Regions from separate parts of the Streptomyces sp. NPDC048424 genome, predicted to be linked through region 2. Evidence: riboswitches for the same ligand, from Rfam matches in the RefSeq annotation. Region 2 holds a riboswitch; the other holds the start of a gene.

Evidence for each region. Region 2 has a riboswitch for glycine ahead of gcvT (glycine cleavage system aminomethyltransferase GcvT). Riboswitches for the same ligand answer to the same signal wherever they lie in the genome.
Region 1: another riboswitch for glycine. It lies ahead of gcvP (aminomethyl-transferring glycine dehydrogenase); the one in region 2 lies ahead of gcvT (glycine cleavage system aminomethyltransferase GcvT).

Annotation. Positions count from the first base shown of each region.
Region 1 covers NZ_JBEZKE010000017.1:9,460-13,552, forward strand. Annotated here, with positions in the region: gene AB0D29_RS23565 (DNA polymerase IV) at 1-920, shown strand, start outside; gene AB0D29_RS23570 (PRC-barrel domain-containing protein) at 981-1,346, opposite strand; glycine riboswitch at 1,459-1,557, shown strand; gene gcvP (aminomethyl-transferring glycine dehydrogenase) at 1,754-4,093, shown strand, end outside.
Region 2 covers NZ_JBEZKE010000009.1:73,680-77,772, forward strand. Annotated here, with positions in the region: gene AB0D29_RS15290 (enhanced serine sensitivity protein SseB) at 1-538, opposite strand, end outside; gene AB0D29_RS15295 (AAA family ATPase) at 628-1,290, opposite strand; glycine riboswitch at 1,497-1,600, shown strand; gene gcvT (glycine cleavage system aminomethyltransferase GcvT) at 1,741-2,856, shown strand; gene gcvH (glycine cleavage system protein GcvH) at 2,969-3,349, shown strand; gene glyA (serine hydroxymethyltransferase) at 3,365-4,093, shown strand, end outside.

The DNA.
Region 1 (4,093 bases), on a different contig from region 2:
CGGTACGGACCCTGCCCGGGGTGGGGCCGGCCACCGGGGAGCACCTGCGCCGCGCCGGGATCACCACCGTGGGGGAGCTGGCGGAGGCGGGGGAAGACGAGCTGGTCCGGATGCTCGGGCGCGCGCACGGCGTCGGCCTGTACCGGATGGCGCTGGGGCTGGACGACCGGCCGGTGGTCGCGGAGCGGGACGCGAAGTCGGTGTCGGTCGAGGACACCTTCGACGTGGACCTGCACGACCGCGTACGGATCCGGAACGAGGTCCAGCGGCTCGCGGACCGGTGTGTGCAGCGGCTGCGGGGGTCGGGGCACTCGGGGCGGACGATCGTGCTGAAGGTGCGGCGGTACGACTTCTCCACGCTGACGCGGTCCGAGACGCTGCGCGGGCCCACGGACGACCCCGCGGTCGTGCGGGAGGCCGCGGCGCGGCTGCTGGAGGGCGTGGACACCACGGGCGGGGTGCGTCTGCTGGGGGTGGGGGTGACGGGGCTGGCGGACTACACGCAGGAGGACCTGTTCGCGCAGTCGCTCGCCGCTGAGCCGGATGGGGTGGACGGGACAGACGGGGCGGATGGAGCGAGCGAGGCGGCCGGGACGGCCGGAGCGGGCGGGAACGGCGAGCCCGGAGCCGCAGCGGCGCCTGTGGAGGCCTCGGGGGCCCAGGTGGCCGCCGGGCAGCCCGGGGAGCCGGAGGCGGCTCCGGAGCGGCGCTGGCCGGCCGGGAGCGACGTACGGCACGCGCTGTACGGGCCCGGGTGGGTGCAGGGCAGCGGGGTCGGGCGGGTGACCGTACGGTTCGAGCAGCCCGGGTCCGAGCCCGGCCGGGTGCGGACCTTCCTGGTGGACGACCCCGAGCTGGAGCCGTCCGATCCGCTGCCGCTGGTGGGGGACGGGGAGCCGGGAGCCGCGGGCCCGGCATGATCCGGAGGTCTGACGGCGGCCACGGCCCGTCCGCCCCTGGCCCGCGCGCCGGGGCGCCGCTCAGCCCTCGTCGCCGGCCAGGCGGCCGAAGTCGCGGGAGAACTCCGTGGGCAGGGTCGTGTCCAGGCCGTAGTGGTGGTAGAGCTGGAGCTCCTGTTCGGGGGAGAGGTGGCGGCCGACGCCGAAGTCGGGGGCGTCCCTGATGAGGGAGCGTTCGAAGGGCACCCGCAAGGTGTCGCCCACCATCTCGCTCGGCTCCAGCGGGACGAAGGCGTCCCGGCTGAACAGGCCCGTACGGACGGCCGCCCATTCCGGGACGCCCGTGGCATCGTCGAGGTAGACCTCGTCGATGGTGCCGATCTTGGTGCCGTTGCGGTCGAACGCCTTGCGGCCGATCAGGCTGCGCGGATCGATGTCGGTCTGCACGGTCCCTCCAAATGGTCGCAACTCCTCCGTAATGACTACAGAAGTGCATATCGGCAGCGGAGGCCACTCGGGGAGGGTCCAGAACCTCGCTGGTAGGCTGGGTGATGGCTGTCGACCCTGTGCGGGAGAGTCCTCCGAGTGAACGAGACGGAGGCGCCGAAGGAGCAAATCCTCCCCGGAATCTCTCAGGCATACGTACCGCACGGACGAGGCCACTCTGGAAAGCAGGAGCGGGTACCGGGCGCGCAGTGCCGGTCCCTCTCCTCACCGACGGTGAAAGCCGGAGACCTCGGGCGACCCCCGTGACTCCGGTGAAACTCTCAGGTGCAGATGACAGAGGGGGAGGCCGTCCGGGTGCCCGCGCCGTGGTGCCCCTCGCAGGTCATACGACCAGGAGGCCTCCGTACATGACCGCCAACCGCATTCCGCTCTCCCAGCTGGAGCGAGGCATCCCCTTCGAACAGCGCCACATCGGCCCGGATGCCGAGGCGCAGGCGAAGATGCTCGCCCATGTGGGCTACGGCTCCCTGGACGAACTGACCGCCGCCGCGGTCCCGGATGTGATCAAGACCGCCGAGGCGCTCGACCTGCCCGAGGCGCGGACCGAGGCCGAGGTGCTCGCCGAGCTGCGCTCGCTCGCCGACCGCAACCAGGTCCTCTCCTCCATGATCGGTCTCGGCTACTACGGGACCTTCACCCCGCCGGTGATCCTCCGCAACGTCATGGAGAACCCGGCCTGGTACACGGCGTACACCCCGTACCAGCCGGAGATCTCGCAGGGCCGCCTCGAGGCCCTCCTGAACTTCCAGACCGTCGTCGCCGACCTCACGGGGCTGCCGACCTCGGGCGCCTCGCTGCTCGACGAGGGCACCGCGGCCGCCGAGGCCATGACGCTGGCCCGCCGCGTGGGCAAGGCCAAGGGGAACGTCTTCCTCGTGGACGCCGACGCGCTGCCGCAGACCATCGCCGTCATCGAGACCCGCGCCGAGCCGATCGGCATCGAGGTCGTCGTCGCCGACCTGTCCGCCGGCATCCCGGCCGAGGTCGCCGAGCGCGGCATCTACGGCGTCCTCGTCCAGTACCCGGGCGCCTCCGGTGCCGTACGGGACATCAAGCCGGTGATCGACCAGGCCCACGAGCTCGGCGCCATCGTCGCCGTCTCCGCCGACCTGCTTGCCCTGACCCTGCTGACCTCCCCCGGCGCGCTCGGCGCGGACATCGCCGTCGGCACCACCCAGCGCTTCGGCGTCCCGATGGGCTTCGGCGGACCGCACGCCGGCTACATGGCCGTCCAGGACAAGCACGCGCGCTCGCTGCCCGGCCGCCTGGTCGGCGTCTCCGTGGACGCGGACGGCAACAAGGCCTACCGCCTGGCGCTGCAGACCCGAGAGCAGCACATCCGCCGCGAGAAGGCCACCAGCAACATCTGTACCGCCCAGGTGCTGCTCGCCGTCATGGCCGCCATGTACGCCGTCTACCACGGCCCGGACGGCCTGCGGACGATCGCCCGCCGGACCCACCGCTACGCCGCCCTGCTCGCCGCGGGCCTGACGGCCGGCGGGGTCGAGATCGTGCACGGCTCGTACTTCGACACGGTCACCGCCCGCGTTCCGGGCCGCGCGGCCGAGGTCGTCGCCGCCGCCCGCGAGGGCGGCGTCAACCTCCACCTGGTCGACGCCGACCACGTCTCCGTCGCCTGCGACGAGACCACCCTGCGCGCCGACGTCGAGGCCGTCTGGGCCGCCTTCGGCGTCACCGCCGAGATCGAGGCGCTCGACGCGACCACGGCCGACACCCTGCCCGAGGGCCTGCTGCGCTCGGACGACTACCTGACGCACCCGGTCTTCCACCAGCACCGCTCCGAGACCGCGATGCTGCGCTACCTGCGCAAGCTCTCGGACAAGGACTACGCGCTGGACCGCGGCATGATCCCGCTGGGCTCCTGCACCATGAAGCTCAACGCGACCACCGAGATGGAGCCGGTGACCTGGCCCGAATTCGGCCAGCTGCACCCCTTCGCCCCGGTGGAGCAGGCCGAGGGCTACCTCACGCTCATCACCGAGCTGGAGGAACGTCTCTGCGAGGTCACCGGCTACGACAAGGTGTCCATCCAGCCCAACGCCGGCTCCCAGGGTGAGCTCGCCGGCCTGCTGGCCGTCCGCGCCTACCACCGCGCGAACGGCGACGAGCAGCGCACCATCTGCCTCATCCCGTCCTCCGCGCACGGCACCAACGCCGCCAGCGCCGTGATGGCCGGCATGAAGGTCGTCGTGGTCAAGACCGCCGACGACGGCGAGGTGGACGCGGCCGACCTGCGCGCCAAGATCGAGCAGTACCGCGACGAGCTCTCCGTGCTCATGATCACGTACCCGTCCACGCACGGTGTGTTCGAGGAGCACGTCGCCGACATCTGCGCCCAGGTCCACGAGGCCGGCGGCCAGGTCTACGTCGACGGCGCCAACCTGAACGCCCTGGTGGGCCTGGCCAAGCCGGGTCACTTCGGCGGCGACGTCTCGCACCTGAACCTGCACAAGACCTTCTGCATCCCGCACGGCGGCGGCGGCCCGGGCGTCGGCCCGGTCGGTGTCCGGGCGCACCTGGCCCCGTACCTGCCGAACCACCCGCTCCAGCCGACCGCGGGTCCGGAGACGGGCGTCGGCCCGATCTCGGCCGCCCCGTGGGGCTCGGCGGGCATCCTGCCGATCTCCTGGTCGTACGTGCGCCTGATGGGCGGCGAGGGCCTCAAG
Region 2 (4,093 bases):
CGCCCTCGATGCTGGCCAGGCAGCGGTGCGCGGCCGCGACCACGCCGGTGGCCCGGAACTCCTCGGCGGCGGCGGCCAGGAAGTCCACCGGGTCCTCCTGCCAGTCGGGCTCGTAGAGCCGGACGCGACCGCCGGTGGACGGGCCGTCGAGCGGGGTCCGGCCGGTACGGCAGAGCTCCGCGACGGCGGGCGGGGGGAGCGGGACGCCGACGGCACCCTCGGGATTGACCGCGATGCCGAGCTGCGGGGGCAGGCCGCGGGCGAATTCCACGGCCGGGGCCACGGCGAAGTCCATGCCGGGGCCGACGCAGGCGAGGAACTGGGCCTCGGAGCTGTAGACGGGGACGTAGGCCGCGCCGTCGATGTCCATCGTGGGCAGGGTGAGGTCGGCCGAGTCGGGGCCGCCGCCGCCTGGCAGGGGCACCCATACCTGGCTGCGCCCGAGCACCTCCAGGATCCGCCCGCCGGCGTCCGGCTGCCCGAGCGCCGCCCCGAGCACCTGCTCCAGCTCATTCCCCGGCCAGCCGCTGCCCTGCATGTCCCGTGCCTCCGTGATCCGCCGCGTGTCGCCCCGCAGGGTACCGGCCCCGCGTGCCGCGCCGTTGCCGGGGCTCCGCACCCGCCGGGTCAGGTGTGGAACGCGATGCGGGTCACCGTCGCGGCGGAGGCACGGTCCAGCAGGGTGACCGAGGCGCAGCCGTGCGGGGGGCGGCCCGCCTCGGCTTCGCGCAGGAGGCGGCCCACCGCGCCCCGGTGGCGGGCGAAGGCGTAGGCCGAGACCCGCCGCCCCCGCGCAGCCTGGCCGGAGAGCGCCTCGGCGGGGCTGCTGTCGAGGAGGAGCAGGTGCAGCGCCCGCCCCCGGCGCCGCGCGGCCGCCGCGAGCAGCCCCCGCACCCAGCTCTGCGTACCGCAGTCGTGGACGACCACGGAGGCTCCGGAGCGCAGGAGCCGCCACAGCCCCCAGTAGTGCGCGGCGCGCACCAGCGGCCGGTACACCGCGTACGGAAGGGCCTGCGGCATCCGCCGTTCCCAGCGCTCGCGGGTGTCCTGGGAGTCGACGGCGCCGCCCTCGGCCGCCGCCCGCTTGATCAGGGTGCTCTTGCCGCCGCCGGGCAGGCCGGACACCACGACGATGTCCCCGTCCGCGAAGGCGAGCCGCTGCGGGCCGCGCACCTCGGGGCCGCGCAGGTCGCGTACGGAGCCGATGCCCGCGTCCGAGGCACGCTCGCGGTCCCGTCCGCGCGCCCCGCGCTGCGCCGGCACCGCGTCCACGGTTCCCGTCGTCGTCACCACTCCGAATCTCCGCACAGTGTTCGCCTCCCCCGAATCGGGTCACGAGGACCCTTGCCCACTGAGTGTAAAGAGACGGTAATCCGGCATCCCCGGTTCCGGTCCGCCCGCTCGGGGTACCGTACGAACTTTCGGACCCCTCCGCCCGATCACGGGCACGGCGTGCAATGATGTGCGCCATCTGGACCAACTGCATACCGGCCGCTTGAATCCGCGCGGGAGAGTCCCGGCACGCCGCAAGGCCGTGCGCGGGCGCCGAAGGAGCAAGATCCTCCCTTGAATCTCTCAGGCCCCGTACCGCGTGGATGAGGCAGATCTGAAAAGCGAGCTGTTCGACAGCTCCACCCAAGGTGCAAGCCGAGGAACTCTCGGCGAACCTCTCAGGTTCCGATGACAGATGGGGAGGACCCTCCTCGTCATGTCATGCCCTGGGACTCGGGAGCCACACCCATGAGCACTGCCCCCCGTCTGACCGCCCTCGACGCGCTGCACCGCTCGCTCGGTGCGACCATGACCGATTTCGCGGGCTGGGACATGCCGCTGCGGTACGCCAGCGAGCGCGACGAGCACAACGCCGTACGCACCAAGGCCGGTCTCTTCGACCTCTCCCACATGGGCGAGATCACGCTGACCGGCCCGGAGGCCGTCAAGGCCCTCGACTACGCGCTGGTCGGCAACATCTCCACCGTCGGCGTCGGCCGCGCCCGCTACACGCACATCTGTCAGGAGGACGGCGGGATCGTCGACGACCTGATCGTCTACCGTCTCGGCGAGACCGAGTTCATGGTCGTCGCCAACGCCTCCAACGCCCAGGTCGTCCTCGACGCCCTGACCGAGCGGGCCGCCGGCTTCGACACCGAGGTCCGCGACGACCGCGACGCGTACGCGCTGCTCGCGGTGCAGGGCCCGGAGTCCCCCGGCATCCTGAAGTCCCTGACGGACGCCGACCTGGACGGCCTCAAGTACTACGCCGGCCTGCCGGGCACCGTCGCCGGCGTGCCCGCGCTGATCGCGCGTACGGGCTACACCGGCGAGGACGGCTTCGAGCTGTTCGTCGCCCCCGAGCACGCCGTGGAGCTGTGGCAGGCGCTGACCAAGGCGGGCGAGGGCGTGGGCCTGGTGCCGGCCGGTCTGTCCTGCCGCGACACCCTGCGCCTGGAAGCGGGCATGCCGCTGTACGGGCACGAGCTGACCACCTCGCTGACCCCCTTCGACGCGGGGCTGGGCCGGGTCGTGAAGTTCGAGAAGGAGGGGGACTTCGTCGGCCGCGCCGCCCTGGAGGCCGCCGCCGAGCGCGCCGCCACGAACCCGCCGCGCAAGCTGGTCGGCCTGATCGCCGAGGGCCGCCGCGTCCCGCGCGCCGGTTTCCCGGTCGTCGCCGACGGTCAGGTCATCGGCGAGGTCACCTCGGGCGCCCCGTCCCCGACGCTGGGCAAGCCGCTCGCGATGGCGTACGTGGACGCGGCGCACGCCGCGCCCGGCACCTCCGGCGTCGGCGTCGACATTCGCGGTACGCATGAGCCGTACGAGGTCGTGGCGCTGCCGTTCTACAAGCGGCAGAAGTAGTTCCGCACACGGTCCAGCCGTGCACGAGCCGTACGGGAACCCCGTCCGGCAGCGTCTCAGTACCCGAGACCACCGTTCGTATCCACTCCCCCGCATCCAGGAGAATCAGGTCATGAGCAACCCCGAGAAGCTGCGTTACACCAAGGAGCACGAGTGGCTGTCGGACGCCGTGGACGGCGTCGCGACGGTCGGCATCACGGAGTTCGCGGCCAACGCGCTCGGTGACGTCGTCTACGCCCAGCTCCCCGCGGTCGGCGACACCGTCACCGAGGGCGAGACCTGCGGTGAGCTGGAGTCGACCAAGTCGGTCAGCGACCTGTACTCCCCCGTCTCCGGCGAGATCGTCGAGGCCAACCAGGACGTCGTGGACGACCCGGCGCTCGTGAACACCGCCCCGTTCGAGGGTGGCTGGCTCTTCAAGGTGCGCCTCTCGGAGGAGCCGAAGGACACCCTGTCCTTCGAGGAGTACGCCCAGCTCACCGCCGGTAACTGACCCCAGGGGACCCTGATGTCTGTACTGAACACCCCTCTCCACGAGCTCGACCCGGACGTCGCCGCCGCCGTCGACGCCGAGCTCGTGCGCCAGCAGTCCACCCTGGAAATGATCGCGTCGGAGAACTTCGCTCCGGTCGCCGTCATGGAGGCCCAGGGTTCGGTCCTGACCAACAAGTACGCCGAGGGCTACCCGGGCCGCCGCTACTACGGCGGCTGCGAGCACGTCGACGTCGTCGAGCAGATCGCGATCGACCGCATCAAGGCGCTGTTCGGCGCCGAGGCCGCGAACGTCCAGCCCCACTCGGGTGCGCAGGCGAACGCCGCCGCGATGTTCGCGCTGCTGAAGCCGGGCGACACGATCATGGGCCTGAACCTGGCCCACGGCGGTCACCTGACCCACGGCATGAAGATCAACTTCTCCGGCAAGCTCTACAACGTGGTCCCGTACCACGTCGACGAGACCGGCGAGGTGGACATGGCCGAGGTCGAGCGCCTCGCCAAGGAGTCCAAGCCGCAGCTGATCGTCGCCGGCTGGTCCGCGTACCCGCGCCAGCTGGACTTCGCCGCCTTCCGCCGCATCGCGGACGAGGTCGGCGCGTACCTGATGGTCGACATGGCGCACTTCGCCGGCCTGGTGGCCGCGGGCCTGCACCCGAACCCGGTACCGCACGCCCACGTGGTCACCACCACCACGCACAAGACCCTCGGCGGTCCGCGCGGCGGTGTCATCCTGTCGACGCAG